Regions from separate parts of the Streptomyces sp. cg35 genome, predicted to be linked through region 2. Evidence: riboswitches for the same ligand, from Rfam matches in the RefSeq annotation. Region 2 holds a riboswitch; each other region holds the start of a gene.

Region 1 (5,039 bases), 2.4 Mb from region 2:
CTTCCCGCTCCCCATCTACGCCATCTGCGACCTGCTGGGCGTTCCGCGCGAGGACCAGGACGACTTCCGGGACTGGGCGGGCATGATGATCCGGCACGGGGGAGGGCCGCGCGGCGGCGTCGCCCGTTCCGTGAAGAAGATGCGCGGCTATCTCGCCGAGCTGATCCACCGCAAGCGCCACGACCCCGGCGACGATCTGATCTCCGGCCTGATCCGCGCCTCCGACCACGGCGAGCACCTCACCGAGAACGAGGCCGCGGCGATGGCCTTCATCCTGCTCTTCGCCGGCTTCGAGACGACGGTCAACCTCATCGGGAACGGCACGTACGCCCTGCTCACCCACCCCGAGCAGCGCGCGCGGCTGCAGCGGGCGCTGGCCGAGGGCGACACCGGGCTGCTGGCGACCGGCGTCGAGGAACTGCTGCGCTTCGACGGCCCGGTCGAGCTGGCGACCTGGCGGTTCGCGACCGAACCCCTCACCATCGGCGGCCAGGACATCGCCACCGGGGACCCGGTCCTCGTCGTGCTCGCCGCCGCCGACCGCGACCCGGCGCGCTTCGCCGCACCCGACACCCTCGACCTCGCGCGCCGCGACAACCAGCACCTCGGCTACGGCCACGGCATCCACTACTGCCTCGGCGCCCCCCTCGCGCGCCTGGAGGGACAGACCGCGCTCGCCACCTTGCTGACGCGCCTTCCGGACCTGCGACTTGCCCAGGATCCGGCCGATCTGCGGTGGCGCGGCGGTCTCATCATGCGTGGACTGCGCACGCTGCCGGTGGAGTTCACGCCCCACCAGAACTGACGAGCCGTCACATCTGTGACTTTCACGTGATCTGCGCTGCATCGACTTGTGACAAGCGTTCGAGTCCCGCTACGTTCACCAGTCATCGCGACATGTGCACATCCTGCACTCCCGCATCACCCGTCGCGTGCAGCAGCATCAGCCTCGCGAAAGGGAACCGCATGCTCTCCGGGAACGGTCGTCACCGTCGCCCCCGTCAGGCACCCGCTCTCGTTGTCGCCGCCGGTGTCACCGGCAGCGCCATCGCGATCCCGCTGCTCGCCGCGACCAACGCGAGCGCCGCCTCCACCAGCACGTGGGACAAGCTCGCCGAGTGCGAGTCCGGCGGCCAGTGGAGCCTGGACGCGGGCAACGGGTACTACGGCGGACTGCAGTTCTCGCAGGAGATGTGGGAGCAGTACGGCGGTCTCGACTACGCCGCGCGCGCCGACGAGGCCAGCAGATCCCAGCAGATAGCCGTCGCCGAGAAAGCGCTCGACGACCGCGGGCCGAGCGCCTGGCCGAGCTGCTCGATCGTGGCCGGTCTCACCAAGAGCGACGACTCGGCCGATGTCGACCCGGGCGCGAGCGCCTCCCCGTCGGACGACTCCTCGGACGGCTCCTCGGACTCCGCCGACGACTCCGCCACGGATTCGGGAGACAAGAATCACGACGGGTCCGGCACATCGGACACCCCGTCAGCCGACGCGACGGGCGATACCTCCGGTAACACGTCGAGCGACGACCCGAGCGACACGGCAAGCGACAAGTCGGACAAGTCGGGGCAGTCCGCCGACGATTCCGGCACCGACCCCAGCGCCGACGCCTCCGGCTCGGCGGCCGATCAGGAGCCCTCGGACGCGGCCACCCCGTCCGCCCCGGCCTCGGACGACGCCTCCGCCGGCGGCCGTCACCGCGGCGACCGCGCCACGGACGACACCTCCGACTCCCGTACGGGAGAAGGCCGTCACGCCTCCCGCGAGGAGCGGCGCGACGAAGGGACGTACACGGTCCGCTCCGGCGACAACCTGTGGGACATCGCCGACGCCCATGACGTCGACGGCGGGTGGGATGCGCTCTACGACCTGAACAAGAAGACGGTCGGCTCCGACCCCGACCTCATCCTTCCTGGTCAGAGTCTGGATCTTGGCCTCGAATCGGGCGAAAAGTAGCGGGAGTTCAGGGCTGGTTGGGGCGCGTATGTCCACTTTTGCGCGAGTGAGACATGAGTCTCAAAGACCCTGATCGTCTTTGAAATCGGGCGGATCCACTGCTTAACGTCGTCACCGCTCGCCACTGCGGGCCCCGACGGACGTCACGCCGAATCCTGCCAACGTCCGTACGGGAACAGTCGACGCGTCAGCGCCGTAGGCAGGAGCGGGGGACCCAGGTAAGTGCCGTTCAGGGAGACCGAGACGGCTTGGGGTTAAGCCGCGCACAAGGATGCGCGGCCGGGCACTCACTGGCCCGAACCCGACAGCTCACCTCGTAGGCGTCGGTGAGGGGATCTCTCCATGCTGCTTTCCAGCAAGGGCAAGCACCGCCGCCCGTCCAAGGCCGTCCGTGTCGCCACGCTCGCCGGCGTCGCCGGTGCCGCTGTCGCCGTCCCGCTGATGGGCGCCACCTCCGCCTCCGCCGCCTCCACCTCCGAGTGGGACCAGGTCGCGCAGTGCGAGTCCGGTGGCAACTGGTCCATCAACACGGGCAACGGCTACTACGGCGGCCTCCAGTTCTCGTCCTCGACCTGGGCCGCGTACGGCGGCACCGCCTACGCCTCCTCCGCCGACCAGGCCTCCAAGGCCCAGCAGATATCGGTCGCCGAGAAGGTCCTCGCCGCGCAGGGCAAGGGTGCCTGGCCGAGCTGTGGTGTGGGCCTGTCCGGCGCCTCCACCTCGAACTCCGCCCCGGCTCCCGAGCAGCCGAAGCAGCAGCAGGCTCAGCCGCAGCAGCGCTCCGAGTCCTCCACGACCACCCGCTCCGAGCAGCGCCAGGCGCCGCAGCAGCAGGAGTCGAAGAAGACCGTCACGACCCCGACCGGCAAGAAGGTCAAGAAGGGCGACGGCGAGTACAAGGTGAAGCACGGCGACACCCTCAGCAAGATCGCCGAGGCGCACGGCACCACCTGGCAGAAGGTGTTCAAGCTCAACAAGGACATCGTCACCGACGCCGACCTGATCTACCCGGGTCAGCAGCTGCACCTGAAGTAAGCCGCACGTATAGAGGGGAGCCTCGGCATCGGCGGACGCCGAGCTCTTTCGACCCGTCCCCATGTAACGGGCCGCTCGCATCGGCGCCCCATCCCGGCATCCGGGGTGGGGCGCCTTGCTGTCCGCCGACTGCGGCACCGTCGCGGCTGCCCGCGACCCGCACCCGGCGCTCGGCCCGGACACGGCGGACGGGATTCCGTCACCCGCACGCCACCACCCCGTTTTGTTCCAGTTGGGAACATTTCGCTAACGGCGTTGTCCACGAGACGGGCGGTCGGCTGGCCGATGCCCCGGAGCCGGTTAGGCTCATGGGTGCGGGAATGCGTTACCGAGGCAGCCCGCCCAGTTGCGTCACATCCCAGAAGGAGATGCTCGTGCCGTCCATCGACGTCGTCGTAGCCCGGGAAATCCTGGACTCCCGAGGCAACCCCACGGTCGAGGTCGAGGTCGGCCTCGACGACGGCAGCACGGGTCGTGCTGCCGTTCCGTCCGGTGCCTCCACCGGTGCCTTCGAGGCCATCGAACTCCGTGACGGTGACCCCAACCGTTACCAGGGCAAGGGTGTCGAGAAGGCCGTCCTCGCCGTCATCGAGCAGATCGGCCCGGAGCTCGTCGGCTACGACGCCACCGAGCAGCGCCTGATCGACCAGGCGATGTTCGACCTGGACGCCACGGACAACAAGGGCTCCCTCGGCGCCAACGCCATCCTCGGCGTCTCGCTCGCCGTGGCCCACGCCGCCTCCGAGGCCAGCGACCTGCCGCTCTTCCGCTACCTCGGCGGTCCGAACGCGCACCTGCTGCCCGTCCCGATGATGAACATCCTGAACGGTGGGTCGCACGCCGACTCCAACGTCGACATCCAGGAGTTCATGATCGCCCCGATCGGCGCGGAGTCCTTCTCCGAGGCGCTGCGCTGGGGCACCGAGGTCTACCACACCCTCAAGAAGGTCCTGAAGGCCAAGGGCCTGTCCACCGGCCTCGGCGACGAGGGCGGCTTCGCCCCGAACCTGGAGTCGAACCGCGCCGCCCTCGACCTCATCCTCGAGGCCATCAAGGAGGCCGGCTACATCCCCGGCCAGCAGGTCGCGCTCGCGCTGGACGTCGCCGCCTCCGAGTTCTACAAGGACGGCAAGTACCAGTTCGAGGGCAAGGAGCGCTCGGCGGCCGAGATGACCGAGTACTACGAGGAGCTCGTCTCCGCGTACCCGCTCGTCTCCATCGAGGACCCGCTGTACGAGGACGACTGGGCCGGCTGGAACGTCATCACCGAGAAGCTGGGCGACAAGGTCCAGCTCGTCGGCGACGACCTCTTCGTCACCAACCCGGAGCGCCTGGCCCGCGGCATCGAGGAGAACTCGGCGAACGCCCTCCTCGTCAAGGTCAACCAGATCGGCTCGCTGACCGAGACCCTGGACGCCGTCGAGCTGGCCCAGCGCAACGGCTTCAAGTGCATGATGTCGCACCGCTCCGGCGAGACCGAGGACGTCACCATCGCCGACCTGGCCGTCGCCACCAACTGCGGCCAGATCAAGACCGGCGCCCCGGCCCGCTCCGAGCGTGTCGCCAAGTACAACCAGCTCCTTCGCATCGAGGAGATCCTGGACGACGCGGCGGTCTACGCCGGTCGCAGCGCATTTCCCCGCTTCAAGGGCTGACCGGCCCCGACGCCTGCTGAGGCAGTAGTTCCGTACGTCCCCGCACTCGGTCCCGTACCGTGTGCGGGGACGTACGCACGTAGACGGGTGCCGCCAGGTGCCGCAGGCAGACGGGGAGGCCCAGAGGCGATGCCGGGAAAGCTCCGAAGCAGGGGCCGCGACGACGCCGCCCGCTTCTCCACGGCCACCCGCCTGCGCCTGCTCGGCGAGCAGACCGCGGAGCGCGTCTACCGCTCGCAGAACAAGCGCCAGGCCCGCCGCTCCCGCCTCACCGGCCGCGCGGCCCTGCTCGCCCTCGTCGTCTGCACCCTCGTGGTCGCGCTCGCGTACCCGATAAGGCAGTACGTCTCCCAGCGCGGCGAGATCGCGGACCTGCAGCGCCAGCAGCAGGAG
Region 2 (5,039 bases):
GGCGGCTGCGGCTGCGCCTGGGGGACACGTCCTACCGGCTCGACCCCGGGGACAGCGCGCACTTCGACTCGCTCACCCCGCACCGGATCGCCGCGGGGGACCCGGGCGGGGCCGAGCTCCTCTTCGTACACACCCTGCTGCAGAGCCCGACCGCCGCGCTGTGCCTCGGCCCGGCGGCCGGTCCGGCCCGGGAGGCCCGACATGACTGACATGAGCGACGCGACCGAGCCCACCGCCGGGGAACAGCCCGCCCGGCGGGACATCGAGGACAAGCTGCCGCGCGGCATCTGGGTCCGGGTCCTCGTGTACGTCTTCGCGGGGCACGCCCTCGCCGCCTTCATCTACCTGCTGTTCACGCTGGGCGGGGGCGAGTAGCCGGGTCAGACCAGGAGCCGCTCGCGCAGCCGGTCGCGCTCGGCCGCGGTGAGCCCCAGGCCCTCCTCGAAGTAGCGGTCCGTGCCGCCCCAGGTCTGCTCGATGGTGTCGAAGGCCGCGTGCAGGTACGTGGAGCGAGCGTCGAAGAGCGGGCTGAGCAGCTCCATGACCTCGGGGGAGTAGGCGTCGGCGGACGTGCCGCTGCGGCGCACCTTGTAGCGGCGGTGCTTCGCGTTCGACTCCAGGTAGTCCGCCTCGATCGCGTCGCGCTCCACGCCGACGGCGAGCAGCGTCACCGCGATCGACAGCCCCGCCCGGTCCTTGCCCGCCGCACAGTGCATCAGGGCGGGGACGCTGTCCTCGGCGATCGAGCGCAGCACGCGGCTGTGCTCGGCGGTGCGCTGGGTGATGATCGAGCGGTACGACGTGATCATGCGGTCCGCGGCGCGGCCCTCGGACAGCAGGGACCGCAGCTGCTCTATGTCGCCGTCGCGGACCATCTGCCAGAACTCGGCGCCGTCCGCCGGGTCGGACAGCGGCAGGTTCACATTGCGCACGCCGGGCAGCTCGACGTCGGCGCCCTCCAGCCGCTGGTCCGCGGCGTTGCGGAAGTCGAAGACGGTGTGCAGGCCGAGCCCGGCGAGGAACGCCGCGTCCTCGGCGGTGGCGTGGGCGAGATGGCCGCTGCGGTAGAGCACGCCCGGCCGCACGCTCCGGCCGTCCACCGTCGGCAGGCCGCCCACATCGCGGAAGTTGCGCACTCCGAACAGCTCGGGCTCGGTGGACGGGGCGTGCTGCGTCACGGGGGCTCCTCCCGGTCGGATCACCGGCGTTGCTCGCCGGCGGGCGCGCTCCCGACGATACGACATGGATTCCGACGGCAACCATGTGTCCGTTTTAGGTATTTATGCGCCAACTATCCGCAAGGGAAGGGAGATTGTGGCCGGGCGCGTGAGCAGGCTCATAGCCGTGACGGTGCGTGGCGGTCGCCTCGAATCCACCTCTCGGGAATTCCCTTGATTTTCTTGAAGGTATGGCGCCGGTAAAGCGCGACCGTCGACGCAGGGTGACACAGAAAGCTCTCAGTCGATCAAGAAAGCGGCACCATAAGTCAATTCGATGCTTGTCGCCGCCTTTCGTACTGCCTTACGGTCACCCTTCAATCCGGGCGGAACGCCTAGTCCTGCCACCGCCCGGACTCCGAACCACGACCCGTGACGGCAGGAGCGGGGGACCCACAGGCAGTACGCCGCCGAGGGAATTCCCCATGCGGCTAGGGGTGAAGTCGTGCTCGTACACCGGGCGCGGCCGGGCAACTCCAGCCCGAACCCGACAGCTCACCTCGCAGGCGACGGAGAGGAAATCCGCCATGCCCGCCAAGGGAAAGCACCGCCGCCCGAAGTCCCAGCGCGTCACGCGCGCCGCCGCCGTCGCCTCGGCCGGCGGGGCCGCGCTCGCCCTGCCGCTCATCGGCGCCACCGGCGCCCACGCGGCGACCGCCGACACCGCCGCGAAGACCTACACGGTCAAGGCCGGTGACACGCTCTCCAAGATCGCCAAGGCGCAGGACGTCGACGGCGGCTGGAAGAAGCTCTACCAGGCCAACAAGGACGTCGTCGGCTCCGACTCCGGCCTCATCAAGCCCGGCATGAAGCTCACGCTGGACGGCGCCGCGGCCAAGAGCGCCACCACCACGGCCACGCAGGCGAGCACCACCACGGCCGACTACGTGAAGCCCGTCGACGGCACCAGTGGCACGCCCTACCACCAGTCCGGCTCGATGTGGTCCAGCGGCTACCACACCGGCACCGACTTCGTCGTGCCCACCGGCACCTCGATCAAGGCGGTCGGCGCCGGCACCGTCGTCTCCGCCGGCTTGGACGGCGCCTACGGCAACGAGGTCGTCATCCAGCACGCCGACGGCCGCTACTCGCAGTACGCCCACATGTCGTCAGTCGGCGTCTCCTCCGGGCAGACCGTCACCGCGGGCCAGCAGATCGGCCTCTCCGGCGCGACCGGCAACGTCACCGGACCGCACCTGCACTTCGAGATCCGTACGTCGCCGAGCTACGGCTCCGACATCGACCCGCTGGCGTACCTGCGCGAGCACGGCGTCAACGTCTGAGCCGCGGCACCACGCGCGATCTTCTCGGCGCCCGGGGATATTCCCCGGGCGCCGAGTGGGTTTTCTCACCACGCGTCAACCCCTGGCTACGGTCGCGTATGAAGACTCTCAAGGCGATTCCGCACTGCGGAAGGATCGATTTTGGCCACCCAGGCGTTGCCCGGTTCGCACATATCCAGGGGGTTCACGCCGAACAGGTCGGCTGCGGCGTGCATCTCACGCATCAGCCAGTTTGTCTTCATACTGATGCGCCGGCTGACGCTGGCGGCATCGACAGGCTTGGCCGGCTGGAGGGCAAACCCCAGCTCCGCCCGAGTCAGCCCGGAGACTCTGAGTGCCAGGTCCACCGAGGCGGAGAAGTTCTTCTCCGTGTCCGTGGGCTCTATCCTCGCGGCAGTCATCTACGTCCCTCGTAGTTGGTCACGCGCCCCGTCGACGGGGACGCATGTAGGTCGCGCTTCCTGCGATCACTTTACAGCGGACCCCGCACGAATCGCACGCGAACTGAGAAAATCTCGTTCAGCTTGAAGTTTCCTCATGCGGCCCTCTACTGTGCTCGCATGATCCCCAACCCCCCGGGCCTTGCCCCGCTATGCCCATTTGTCGACACGGTCAGTAGCCGTGTCGGGCCTGGCGGTGACACGCGGTGAGCGCGCGCAACGACGTCATGTTCGGTGGCGTGGGCGCGGCCGACAGGATCGCCCACCGGGGTCCAGAGGGATATTCGCAAACGCCGCTCTGGGTTGTCCTGCGTTGCCGCAAAGAGGTCTGGCTCTACGACTACTTGCGCGCCGCGTACGGCGGCTACGACGAGGTGTTTCCCAGCATCAAGACGATCGCGAAGGACTGCGAGGTCTCCCGCCGAACCGTCGAGCGCACCCTGTCCCTGCTCATCGAAGCGGGCGCCATGTCCCGCAGTCCGCAGTACCGCGAGAACGGCGGACGCACCGCGAATCTCTACCTCACCGAGTGGTTCCCGCCGGAGCACCCGAGCCGTGCAGGGGCCTCTGCTGTACCGCCAAACGAGTGAAGACCAGGTCAGACCCCTGCGTCAAAAATGACGCACCCCCCTGCGACAAAAATGACGCACCCCCCTGCGTCAGATCTGTCGCACCCCCCTGCGTCAGATTTGACGCACCAAGAGACACATAGAAGTTGAGACACAGAGAAGGGGAGCCACACAGAAGCCGAGCCACACAGAACGTCGTGAGCCTTCGGCTCACTGCCTTTCCGGGGGGACTGTCGCCTCCCCCCGGGCCCCCATAGACACGTTCGCTTCGCTCACGCCGGTCTCGGCAAGCCGAGCCCCTGTAACCCCTGGGCTTATCGCCGTCGAGCAAGCTCCAACTACCTGATCTCTGAACAGAACCCCAGAAGCGCGTGCGTGCACGTTCGCGAGCGCGCGGAGAGAGAGCCCCGATGAGCGAGCAGCAGCACATTCTGTCGGCCGACGTCCAGAACACCCGGGGCGTCATGCTCTACGTCCACCGCGAGCAGACGCACGACACCGAGGAAACGCACGCTCGCGCTGGGCATTTGGGCTTCGGAACGTCGATGGAGTTGTCCGGGGTTATCGAGATCCTGAACGACGCGATACGCAGCAAGACGTCCGTGAAAGCCGTACGTGACGCTCTGCGCGCTGTTGCCGAGCGAGTCGACGCTCTCGATGCGGAGCGCGCTACAAGCCGCTCACAGGGGCGTGTGCCGCTTCAGCGCGAGGACGAATCCGCGCCCGATCCCTCCCATACCGAGTGAGGCACCGTGAACGACCCACTGACGTACGCCGAAGTCCTCGCCGTACGCGAGCGTGAACGCGAACTCTCCTACGCAGCCCAAGGCGTCCTCTCCCGCCTGCGCGCACTGCCCGTCGAGTGCCCCTACACCGCCGAGTCCCTGAGCCCCTGGACCGCCGACCGCGTCGACCGCATCCGCGGGTGCCTGCGTGAACTGTCCGCCGCCCGCTGGCTCGTGCGCTTCGACTACGAGGGCCTGGCCGACAACGAGGCGTACTACCTGCCCCGGGAGCTGGTGTGAACCCGAGCCCGGTCCGCAACACCCTGATCCACGTCGAGATCAAGGCCACCCCCGAGGGCGGTGAGACGCGCTGCATCGCCGATGCGTGGTTGCAGGTGCCGGCGTCGTCGTCGGAGGGCCTGCCCAGGGCGTTCGCCCGCGAGGTCGCCGCAGAACTGCGCAGCCTCGCTGACGACTTGGAGGGAGACCGATGACCACGGAGCCCGAGGTGTGGGACGAGGACGAGGCGCACATGGTGCGCCCGGTCGACCCGCACCGCTACTGCCACCTTCAGGGCCGCCACGACTGCCAGAAGCAGCCCGAGCTGTCGCCGGCCGAACGCGCCGAGCGGATCAAGACGCTGCGGGCGCTGGTCTCGCGCCGCAGGACGCCCAGCGCCGGGAGGGCCGGATGAGCCGGCGCACCAGGACCACGCGCAGCGGCTACACCTACACCGTGCTCAGCGCCCGTGAGATGGCGCAGCGCGTCGCGGAGTTCGGCGACTACTGGGCGTGGACGTGCCGGT
Region 3 (5,039 bases), 2.2 Mb from region 2:
GGTCGCCGACGGCCAGGGACACCACCGGCTTCTCGGTGGCGCGGCGCGTGGCGAACGCCGGCGTCGTACGGGAGCGGGACGACGACAGCGACGCGGCGATGCCGCCGCCGATGCCCTTGGTGGACGGCGCCGGCGCCGAAGCGCCCGTGCGCTTCCACTCCAGGTGCGCGTCCGGGATCTCCTCCAGGAAGCGGGAGGGCGGGTTGTACGAGGGCTGGCCCCAGGCGCTGCGCATCGTCGACCGCGTCAGGTACAGCCGCTCCCGCGCGCGCGTGATGCCGACGTACGCGAGGCGCCGCTCCTCCTCCAGTTCCTTGGTCTGGCCGAGGGAGCGCATGTGCGGGAAGACGCCGTCCTCCATGCCGGTCAGGAAGACCGTGGGGAATTCGAGGCCCTTGGCGGTGTGCAGGGTCATCAGGGTGATGACGCCGCTGCCGTCGTCCTCCTCGTCGGGGATCTGGTCGGAGTCGGCGACGAGCGCGACGCGCTCCAGGAAGTCGGAGAGGGTGCCCGCGGACGCGCCGTCGTCCTCGCCTTCCTCCGCGCCCTCGGCCGCCGCGCCGGACTCCTGCTCGAATTCCAGGGCGACGGCGGCGAGCTCCTGAAGGTTCTCGATGCGGGTCTCGTCCTGCGGGTCCGTGGAGGACTGCAGCTCGGCGAGGTACCCGGTGCGCTCCAGGACGGCCTCCAGGACCGTGGCCGGGCCGGCGCCCGACTCCACGATGGTCCGCAGGTCCTCCATGAGGGTGTTGAACCGCTTCACGGCGTTCGTCGAGCGGGCCGCCATGCCGTACGCCTCGTCGACGCGGCGCAGTGCCTGCGGGAAGGAGATCTTCTCGCGCTGCGACAGTGCGTCGATCATGGCCTCGGCGCGGTCGCCGATGCCGCGCTTGGGCACGTTCAGGATGCGGCGCAGCGGGACGGAGTCCTCGGGGTTCGACAGGACCCGCAGGTAGGCGAGGACGTCCCGGACCTCCTTGCGCTCGTAGAAGCGGACGCCGCCGACGACCTTGTAGGGCAGGCCGACGCGGATGAAGATCTCTTCGAAGACACGGGACTGCGCGTTCGTCCGGTAGAAGACGGCGACGTCGCCGGCCTTCGCGTCGCCCGCGTCCGTGAGCCGGTCGATCTCCTCGGCGACGAACTGGGCCTCGTCGTGCTCGGTGTCCGCGACGTAGCCGGTGATCTGGGCGCCCGCGCCCGCGTTGGTCCACAGGTTCTTGGGGCGGCGCGACTCGTTGCGCTCGATGACCGCGTTGGCCGCGGAGAGGATCGTCTGGGTGGAGCGGTAGTTCTGCTCCAGCAGGATCGTCGTCGCGTCCGTGTAGTCCTCCTCGAACTGGAGGATGTTGCGGATCGTGGCGCCGCGGAACGCGTAGATGGACTGGTCGGCGTCACCCACGACGCAGAGCTCGGCGGGGTCCGCGTCGTTGCCCTCCGCGTCCTGGGCCGGGCCGACGAGCTCGCGCACCAGCGCGTACTGCGCGTGGTTCGTGTCCTGGTACTCGTCGACCAGGACGTGGCGGAAGCGGCGGCGGTAGTGCTCGGCGACGTCGGGGAACGCGCGCAGCAGGTTCACCGTCGTCATGATCAGGTCGTCGAAGTCCAGCGCGTTGGCCTCGCGCAGCCGCGACTGGTACATCGCGTAGGCCTGGGCGAGCGTCTTCTCGAATCCGTCGGCGGCCTGGCCGGCGAAGTCCTCCTCGTCGATCAGCTCGTTCTTCAGGTTCGAGATCTTGGCGCTGAAGGACTTCGGCGGGAACTTCTTCGGGTCGAGGTCCAGGTCGCGGCAGACCAGGGCCATCAGGCGCTTGCTGTCGGCGGCGTCGTAGATCGAGAACGACGAGGTGAAGCCGAGCTTCTTCGACTCGCGGCGCAGGATGCGCACGCAGGCGCTGTGGAAGGTCGAGACCCACATGGCGTTGGCCCGCGGGCCGACGAGGGACTCGACGCGCTCCTTCATCTCGCCCGCGGCCTTGTTCGTGAACGTGATCGCGAGGATCTGGCCGGGGTGCACGCCGCGCTCGGCCAGCAGGTAGGCGATGCGGTGGGTGAGGACGCGGGTCTTGCCGGAGCCGGCGCCCGCGACGATGAGCAGTGGGGTGCCGCCGTGCACGACGGCCGCCCGCTGGTTCTCGTTCAGCCCGTCGAGGAGGGCCGCCGGGTCGAGGGCCGGGCGGGGGGCGCCGTCGCGGTAGTAGGCGTCCCTGGCCGGGGGCACGTCGAACTTCCCGCCGAACAGGTCGTCCGGGATCGGCTCCGGCGCGGGGCCGTCGTGCTCGTCCTCGGGCGGCGGCGGGGGCTCCTCCGCGCCGCGCTGGAGGCTGGCCAGGAAGTTGTCGTCAAAGAGGCTGCTCATCGCTCTACGAGTCTAGGCCGCCCCACTGACACCCCGCCGCCGCCTTCACCACACCGCCCGTCCGAGCAGGTCAGCGGCTTCGGAACGCGCGGGTCGGCCGGGCCCGGACACCGGACGCCCCCTCGTCACACTCCATGACGACACCTTCACAAATAGTGAGTGAAGCCCACACACTCCCGCATCCCCGACAAGCGCATGGACGAAATGCGAACAAATCGCCGCAGACCATGAGGGGTTGGCCGCATACGGCCAGGTGCGGGGCCGCGGAGTCGCCAAGGTCACGAAAATGTATCGGGCATATCGAACATCAACCTTCACAGCAGCAACACGAGTTGGCTACGGTGCTGCGCGGGCAGCCCGTCCCCCCGCTCGCGAACAACGCGGCGACCGGGCAGCCCCCGCTGAGTTCCGTACGCCGAGAGGCAGGGAACCGGGGACCCAACCGACCTTGGGGTGAATCGACTCAACGGCCCGGCACCATCGGGCAGTTGACCGTAGGGCAGCCTTCCGTACGCCCGAACCCGACAGCTAACCCGGTAGGCGGACCACGGAAGGAGTCGCCTCCTTGGCGTCGCACCGCAAGCCGCGCACCCGCTCCCGGATGTCGGGCGGCCTTCGCACCACCCCCGCGGTCGGGATCACGACCGCCGCCCTCACCTCGGTGGCCCTGCTCTCGCAGACGGCACAGGCCGCCCCCGCGCAGCCGGCCAGGCCGAGCCTCGAAGAGGTGCAGAAGAAGGTCGACACCCTGTACCGGCAGGCCGAGGTCGCCACGCAGAAGTACAACTCCGCCAAGGAGCAGACCGACAGCAAGAAGAAGCAGGTCGACCAGCTCCTCGACGACATCGCGCAGCGCACCGAGAAGATGAACGCGGCCCGCCAGGACCTGGGCCGGTTCGCCGCCGAGCAGTACCGCTCGGGCGGGGTCAGCGACACCGCGACGATGTTCCTCGCCGACGACCCCGAGGACTACTTCGCGCAGAACCACCTGATGAGCCGGATGACCGCCAGCCAGAAGAAGGCGGTCGACGACTACCAGGAGCAGCAGCGCGCGACCGCGAAGAAGCGCACCGAGGCGCAGGAGAACCTCCAGCAGCTCACCTCCTCGCAGACCGAGCTGAAGACCTCGAAGCAGAGCGTGCAGTCCAAGCTCTCCGACGCGCGCCGGCTGCTGTCCGAGCTGACGGCCGAGGAGAAGCAGCGGCTCGCGGCGATCGAGAAGAAGAAGGAAGAGGCGGCCCGCAAGAAGGCCGCCGAGCTCGCCCAGAAGCAGAAGGCCGAGGAGGAGCAGAAGCGGAAGGCGGCCGAGGAGGCGGCCCGGCAGGAGGACGGCTCGGGTACGTCGTCCGGATCGGGGTCCGGCTCGTCCGGCTCGTCCGGCTCGTCGTCGACCTACGCGGCCAAGGCGGCGAAGGCGCTGGCGTTCGCCAAGTCCCAGGAGGGCAAGCCGTACGTGTGGGGCGCCACGGGCCCGGACTCGTACGACTGCTCGGGGCTGACCCAGGCGGCCTGGAAGGCGGCGGGCATCTCGCTGCCGCGCACCACCTGGGACCAGGTGGAGGTCGGCACGACCGTCCCGCTCTCCGACATCCAGCCGGGTGACCTGGTCTTCTTCTACGACGACATCAGCCACGTCGGCCTCTACCTCGGCGACGGCATGATGATCCACGCGCCGAAGCCGGGGGCGTACGTCCGCGAGGAGTCCATCTACTACGACGGCACGGGGTCGATCCACAGCGTGGTGCGCCCCGCCTGACCGGATCCGCGGTTACGTTCGGGCGGTGCAGCACCGCCCGGACGTGATCCCGCAGTCCTTCTGGTCCCAGCTCCCGCCCGCCGCCGGTGCCGCCGTGATGGCGACCGGCATCGTCTCGGTCGGGTTCCGGCTGACCGGGTACGCCGTCCTGTCCGGTGTCTTCCTGGTCCTTGCCGCGGCGCTCTGGGCGGTGCTGGCCTGCGATTTCCTGCTCCGTCTCGTCCGCGACCGCGGCCGCTGGGAGCGCGAGGCGGACACGCCGCCCGCGCTGACCGCGGTCGCGGCGACGTGCGTCCTCGGCACCCGGCTCTCGCTGGCGGGCCTGCAGGCGCTCGCCGAGGCGCTGCTGGTGATCGCCGCGCTCGTGTGGCCCGTGCTGCTCCTCGCCGTCGTCCGCCACTGGAAACCGCGGATGCCGGGGCTCGTCTTCCTCGTCTGCGTGGCGACCCAGAGCCTGGCCGTGCTCGGGGCGACGCTGTCGGCGGAGCTGGGCGTGGCCTGGCTCGGCCACGCGGCGGTGGTGGTGTTCTGGTGCGGGATCGTGCTGTACGTCGTCGCGTTCGCCCGGTTCGACCGCCGGCAGGTGTTCGAGGGGGCCGGGGACCACTGGATCGCGGGCGGGGCGCTGGGGATCTCGGCGCTCGCGGCGGCCCGGCTGGTGCTCGCCGGGCGGGCCGGTGACCTCTGGAACTCCGACGTCACCGGGGTGCTGCGCGACATGTGCGGGGTGCTGCTCGCGCTCGACCTGGCCTGGTACGTGGTGCTCGCGGTGGCGGAGGTGCTGGAGCCGCGGTTCACGTACGACGTGCGGCGCTGGTCGACGGTGTTCCCGATGGGGGTGACGGCCGTGGCCACGCTCTCCGTGGCCACCGCCGTCGAGACGTCCTGGCTCAAGGGGCCGGGACAGGTGCTGTTGTGGATCGC
Region 4 (5,039 bases), 990 kb from region 2:
GAGGGACGCCTCCGTGGGCTCCAGGTCGAACTCCAGGCGGACGACGCCGTCCTCGAAGCTGCGCTTCTGGGTGTATCCGGCGTCCGTGAACACCTTGATCATTTTGGTGTTGGCGGGGAGCACCTCGGCGGCGAACCGGCGGATGCCGCGCTCCCGGGCGACGGCGGCGATGTGCTCCAGAAGGGCGGACGCCACGCCGCGCCCCTGATGGGCGTCCTGCACGAGGAAGGCGACCTCGGCCTCGTCGGCGGGCGCGGAGGCGGGTCTGCCGTTCGGGTCGATCCGGTCGTAGCGGACGGTCGCGATGAACTCGCCGCCCACCGTGGCGGCCAGGCCGACGCGGTCCACGTAGTCGTGATGGGTGAAGCGGTGGACGTCTTTGTCGGACAGACGGGGGTAGGGCGCGAAGAAGCGGTAGTACTTCGACTCGTCCGAGACCTGCTCGTAGAAGCTGGTCAGGCGCTCGGCGTCGTCGGTGGTGATGGGCCTGATCCGGGCGGTGCCGCCGTCGCGCAGCACGACGTCGGCCTCCCAGTGGGCGGGGTAGGCGTGCCGGTCCGACGGGGTCTCCATGCCGCAAGGGTAGGGCTGGCCACCGACAAGCGGGCGACAGTCGTACGGGTCGCGGCCCGCGCGCGTGGGAGGCAGGCTATGGAAGGCCGAAGGGCAGTGCTCGGAGGGGACCTGGGTCCGCGTCGAGCACGCTCCACGGTGTGTGAGAATGGTCTAGACAACCGTGAGACACCTGAAGGGCAGCATCACATGGCTGAGCGCCGCGTCAACGTCGGCTGGGCCGAGGGCCTCCACGCCCGCCCCGCCTCCATCTTCGTCCGCGCGGCCACGGCGGCCGGCGTCCCCGTGACGATCGCCAAGGCTGACGGCAACCCGGTCAACGCCGCCTCCATGCTCGCGGTGCTGGGCCTGGGCGCCCAGGGCGGCGAGGAGATCGTCCTGGCCTCCGACGCCGAGGGTGCGGACGCCGCGCTCGACCGTCTGGCGAAGCTGGTCTCCGAGGGCCTCGAGGAGCTTCCCGAGACCGTCTGATCCCATCAGTTCGGCGGAGCCGCGCGTTTCCCTTCGAGGGCGCGCGGCTCCGCCGTTTTCGCATTCGGACACCACCGCGCGAAATTCAAGCACGCCGAATAGGGCAGCAGAATTACACCGCACTGGACGTCTTTAATCAGGGCGGCAAAAGATACTGCGCGGCTCATTCGATGAATACCGCACTTCTTTGTATACGGCCCCCCTGTTAATGCTGGAGCCCCGCCGTGTTTACGGCATGTTGCGAAGTCCTCACACGGTCGCCCGCGCGGGGGACGCGCAGCCGGTGGGCCGTGACGGCGCGCTCGGTGTGCAGGGCGGTCAGGGAGCGGGCCCGCTCGGCGTCGCCGCGGGCCACCGCGTCCACGATGGCGCCGTGCTCCGCCCAGGAATCGCCCGGCTGGGCCGGGGTCTCGACGGCGTACATCCACGCGATCTTGTGCCGGAGCTGGGTGAGCAGGGTGATCAGGCCGGGGCTTCCCGAGGCCTGTGCGAGGGTCTCGTGGAACCAGCCGCCCAGGGAGCGCAGATCCTCGCTCTGGCCCCGCCTGGAGCGCTCCTGCCCCAGCCTGACCAGGCCACGCAGCACCTTGAGGTGGGCCTCGGTGCGGCGCTGCGCGGCGCGTGCGGCACCCAGCGGCTCCAGCAGCATGCGGATCTCCAGCAGGTCGGCGGCCTCCTGCTCGGTGGGTTCGGCCACGCACGCGCCCGCGTGCCTGCGCGTGACGACGAAGCCCTCGGCCTCCAGGGTGCGCAGCGCCTCGCGGACCGGGACGCGCGAGACCCCGTAGCGGCGCGCGAGCAGTTCCTCGGTGAGCCTGCTGCCGCGCTCGTAGACACCCGCGACGATGTCGTCGCGGATCGCCGTGCATACCGAGTGCGCGGGAATGCGCATGACCCGACCTCCGCCTTAATCCCCGCGAAACGCGGTCGATTGACGCCCGTGCAAGCGCGATTGACACCTGTTCGACGCGCCCGCCCAGTGACTCTATTCCACCCTCCTTGAATTTCCGACGGCAGGCCGGAATCCATGGATATTTTTTGGACAGGAACGGCGTGCACACGCGAAAGCCCCGGCTCGGCGGCCGGGGCTTTCGGGGACTGCTGCTGCGGATGCGTCAGACGTTCACGCCGTGCGAGCGGAGGTACGCGACGGGGTCCATGTCGGAGCCGTAGTCGGGGGTCGTGCGGGCCTCGAAGTGGAGGTGCGGGCCCGTGACGTTGCCGGTGGCGCCGGAGAGGCCTATCTGCTGGCCGGGGGTGACGGCCTGGCCGACGGAGACACCGATGGACGACAGGTGACCGTACTGGGTGTACGTGCCGTCGTTCATCTTGATCACGATGTTGTTGCCGTACGCGCCGCCCCAGCCGGCCTCGACGACGGTGCCGGAGCCCACGGCGTGCACGGAGGTGCCGCTCGCCGCGTGGAAGTCGATGCCGGTGTGGCTGCCGGAGGACCACAGGCCGCTGCTCGCCTTGTAGGCGGTGGAGACGTAGGAGCCGGTGATCGGTGCCACGAAGGAGTTGAGGCGCTTGCGCTCGGCCTCACGGGCGGCGCGCTCCTTGGCCTCGCGCTCCTTCTTGGCCTTCGCCTCGGCCTCGCGCTTGGCCTCCTCGGCCTTCTTCTTCGCCTCGGCCTCGGCCTTCTTCTTGGCGGCGGCTTCAGCGGCGGCCTTCTTCTGCGCGGAGGCCTGCGCGTCGATCTGGTCGGCCAGGGAGTCGCCGATGGCGATGGCCTGGGTCAGGCCGTTCTGGTCGGCGGCCGCGTTGTCGGCGGCGAGAGCGGGGGCGGCGAGGCCTCCGAGGACACCGGTCGTGGTGATCGCCGCGACACCCGCGACCTGCGCGGTGGTACGCGTGAGACGGCTGGGACGACGGTGCTTCCCGGTGGCACGGGTGAACGCCATGAAGTGGCTGGTCCTTTCCTTCCCTCTCGCCTACCGGGTTAGCTGACGGGTTCGGAGCAGGAAGGTCTCCTACGGACACCCTCCCCGTACGGGAAGAGCGTCCGATTCACCCCAGGGACTGCGATGGGTCCCCGGCTCCCCTGGCTCGCGCCGTGGGGGACTCGGCGATGACTGTCCGGTGTCGCGGGCGCGACGTAGGTCTGGCGGACAGCCGGACCGACGCTAAACGGGACATCTTTTAATCAACAAACGGATCCCGGCTTTTGTAGTGCATGCCACAGACCAGACAGGCAACCTCCGCCCCAATTCGGACATTCGTGATCCAAGGCCGGTCGTGGACGGACGTGAGCGACAGCACGAAGCCCCGGTGGTCGGCGTGACCATCGGGGCTTCGTGCGGCGTGCGGGACGGGGGTCAGCCCGTGACCACGGTCACCTCACCGATGCCGAGGGCCCTGACGGGCTCCTCGATCTGCGCGGCGTCGCCCACGAGGATCGTCACCAGCCGGTCGGCCGGGAAGGCGTTCACGACCGCCGCAGTGGCCTCCACGGTGCCCGTCTCGGCGAGTTGGCGGTACAGCCGGGCCTGGAAGTCGTCCGGCAGCTGCTGCTCGACCTGGTCGGCGAGGGTGCCCGCGACCGCCGCGGCCGTCTCGAACTTCAGCGGGGCCACACCCACCAGGTTCTGCACGGCCGTGTCGCGTTCCGCGTCCGTGAGGCCCTCGGCGGCCAGCGTGCGCAGGACCTTCCAGAGGTCGTCGAGCGCGGGTCCGGTGTTCGGAGTGTCCACGGAGCCGCTGATGGCGAGCATCGCCGCGCCCGTCCCGTCGGGCGCGGACCGCAGCACCTGGGCGAAGGACCGCACACCGTAGGTGTAGCCCTTCTCCTCGCGCAGGACGCGGTCCAGGCGCGAGGTGAGCGTGCCGCCGAGGCAGTACGTGCCGAGGATCTGCGCCGCCCACACGCGGTCGTGCTTGTCGGGCCCGATCCGGCCGATGAGCAGCTGCGTCTGCACCGCTCCCGGACGGTCCACGACGACGACCCGGCCGGTGTCGTCCGCGGTGACCGGCGGCGCCGGGCGCGGCTCGCTCGTGTCGCCGGTCCAGGCGCCGAGCGTGTCCGCGAGGAGGGCGTCGAGGTCGGTGCCCGTCAGGTCGCCCACCACGACGACGGTCCCGGTGGCGGGACGTACGTGCTTCTCGTAGAAGGCGCGCACGGCCGCCGCGTCGATGGCGGCGACGGTCTCCTCGGTGCCCTGACGCGGGCGCGACATGCGCGAGCCGGCCGGGAAGAGCTGCCTGGAGAGCTCCTTGGCGGCGCGGCGGGCCGGGTTGGCGCTCTCGTGCGGGATCTCGTCCAGGCGGTTGCGGACGAGGCGCTCGATCTCGCTGTCCGCGAAGGCGGGCGCCCGCAGGGCGTCGGCCAGCAGGGCCAGCCCCTTGGGGAGGCGGGAGACCGGCACTTCCAGGGAGACGCGGACGCCGGGGTGGTCGGCGTGCGCGTCCAACGTGGCGCCGCAGCGCTCCAGTTCCGCCGCGAACTCCTCCGCGGAGTGCTTGTCGGTGCCCTCGTTGAAGGCACGCGCCATGATCGTGGCGACGCCGTCGAGCCCGGCGGGCTCGGCGTCCAGCGGCGCATCCAGGTTGATCTCGACGGCGACGACCTGCTGGCCGGGACGGTGGCAGCGCAGCACCGTCAGGCCGTTGGCGAGCTCGCCGCGCTCCGGGGCGGGGAACGCCCACGGCTTGGCCGCGCCGGCCTGCGGCTGGGGGTGGAAGTCCATGGTCGCGAGCTGCTCGGTCACCGGCCCGCCTCCTCGTCGTTCTCGTCGCTCTCGTCATCGGGGTCGGCGGGGGCCGTCGGCTCGTACACGAGGACCGCGCGGTTGTCGGGGCGCAGGCGGGCCTTGGCGACCTCCTGGACCTCCTCGGCGGTCACCGCGAGGACGCGCTGCACGGCCGTGAGCGCGAGCTGCGGGTCGCCGAACAGTACGGCGTAGCGGCACAGTTCGTCGGCGCGGCCCGCCACGGTGCCGAGCCGGTCCAGCCACTCGCGCTCCAACTGGGCCTGGGCGCGCTCCATCTCCTCGGGC

The links. A riboswitch is a leader RNA that binds a small molecule or an ion and turns the genes downstream of it on or off. The one in region 2 is predicted to bind cyclic di-AMP.
Region 1: another riboswitch for cyclic di-AMP. It lies ahead of ACQUQD_RS17005 (transglycosylase family protein); the one in region 2 lies ahead of ACQUQD_RS06520 (M23 family metallopeptidase).
Region 3: another riboswitch for cyclic di-AMP. It lies ahead of ACQUQD_RS16255 (NlpC/P60 family protein); the one in region 2 lies ahead of ACQUQD_RS06520 (M23 family metallopeptidase).
Region 4: another riboswitch for cyclic di-AMP. It lies ahead of ACQUQD_RS10720 (M23 family metallopeptidase); the one in region 2 lies ahead of ACQUQD_RS06520 (M23 family metallopeptidase).

The regions. Positions count from the first base shown of each region.
Region 1 is NZ_CP191268.1:3,749,303-3,754,341, reverse strand. Features, by position in the region: gene ACQUQD_RS17015 (cytochrome P450 family protein) at 1-805, shown strand, start outside; gene ACQUQD_RS17010 (transglycosylase family protein) at 967-1,956, shown strand; cyclic di-AMP (ydaO/yuaA leader) riboswitch at 2,138-2,294, shown strand; gene ACQUQD_RS17005 (transglycosylase family protein) at 2,299-2,991, shown strand; gene eno (phosphopyruvate hydratase) at 3,360-4,646, shown strand; gene ACQUQD_RS16995 (FtsB family cell division protein) at 4,776-5,039, shown strand, end outside.
Region 2 is NZ_CP191268.1:1,336,390-1,341,428, reverse strand. Features, by position in the region: gene ACQUQD_RS06535 (helix-turn-helix domain-containing protein) at 1-209, shown strand, start outside; gene ACQUQD_RS06530 (DUF6126 family protein) at 202-375, shown strand; gene ACQUQD_RS06525 (tyrosine-protein phosphatase) at 381-1,178, opposite strand; cyclic di-AMP (ydaO/yuaA leader) riboswitch at 1,556-1,741, shown strand; gene ACQUQD_RS06520 (M23 family metallopeptidase) at 1,745-2,500, shown strand; gene ACQUQD_RS06515 (hypothetical protein) at 2,587-2,901, opposite strand; gene ACQUQD_RS06510 (helix-turn-helix domain-containing protein) at 3,147-3,530, shown strand; gene ACQUQD_RS06505 (hypothetical protein) at 3,920-4,255, shown strand; gene ACQUQD_RS06500 (hypothetical protein) at 4,262-4,534, shown strand; gene ACQUQD_RS06495 (hypothetical protein) at 4,531-4,728, shown strand; gene ACQUQD_RS06490 (hypothetical protein) at 4,725-4,928, shown strand; gene ACQUQD_RS06485 (hypothetical protein) at 4,925-5,039, shown strand, end outside.
Region 3 is NZ_CP191268.1:3,570,732-3,575,770, forward strand. Features, by position in the region: gene pcrA (DNA helicase PcrA) at 1-2,359, opposite strand, end outside; cyclic di-AMP (ydaO/yuaA leader) riboswitch at 2,763-2,917, shown strand; gene ACQUQD_RS16255 (NlpC/P60 family protein) at 2,925-4,115, shown strand; gene ACQUQD_RS16260 (tellurite resistance/C4-dicarboxylate transporter family protein) at 4,141-5,039, shown strand, end outside.
Region 4 is NZ_CP191268.1:2,321,933-2,326,971, forward strand. Features, by position in the region: gene ACQUQD_RS10705 (GNAT family N-acetyltransferase) at 1-573, opposite strand, end outside; gene ACQUQD_RS10710 (HPr family phosphocarrier protein) at 763-1,044, shown strand; gene ACQUQD_RS10715 (GntR family transcriptional regulator) at 1,250-1,936, opposite strand; gene ACQUQD_RS10720 (M23 family metallopeptidase) at 2,160-2,948, opposite strand; cyclic di-AMP (ydaO/yuaA leader) riboswitch at 2,961-3,125, opposite strand; gene ACQUQD_RS10725 (M16 family metallopeptidase) at 3,363-4,730, opposite strand; gene ACQUQD_RS10730 (M16 family metallopeptidase) at 4,748-5,039, opposite strand, start outside.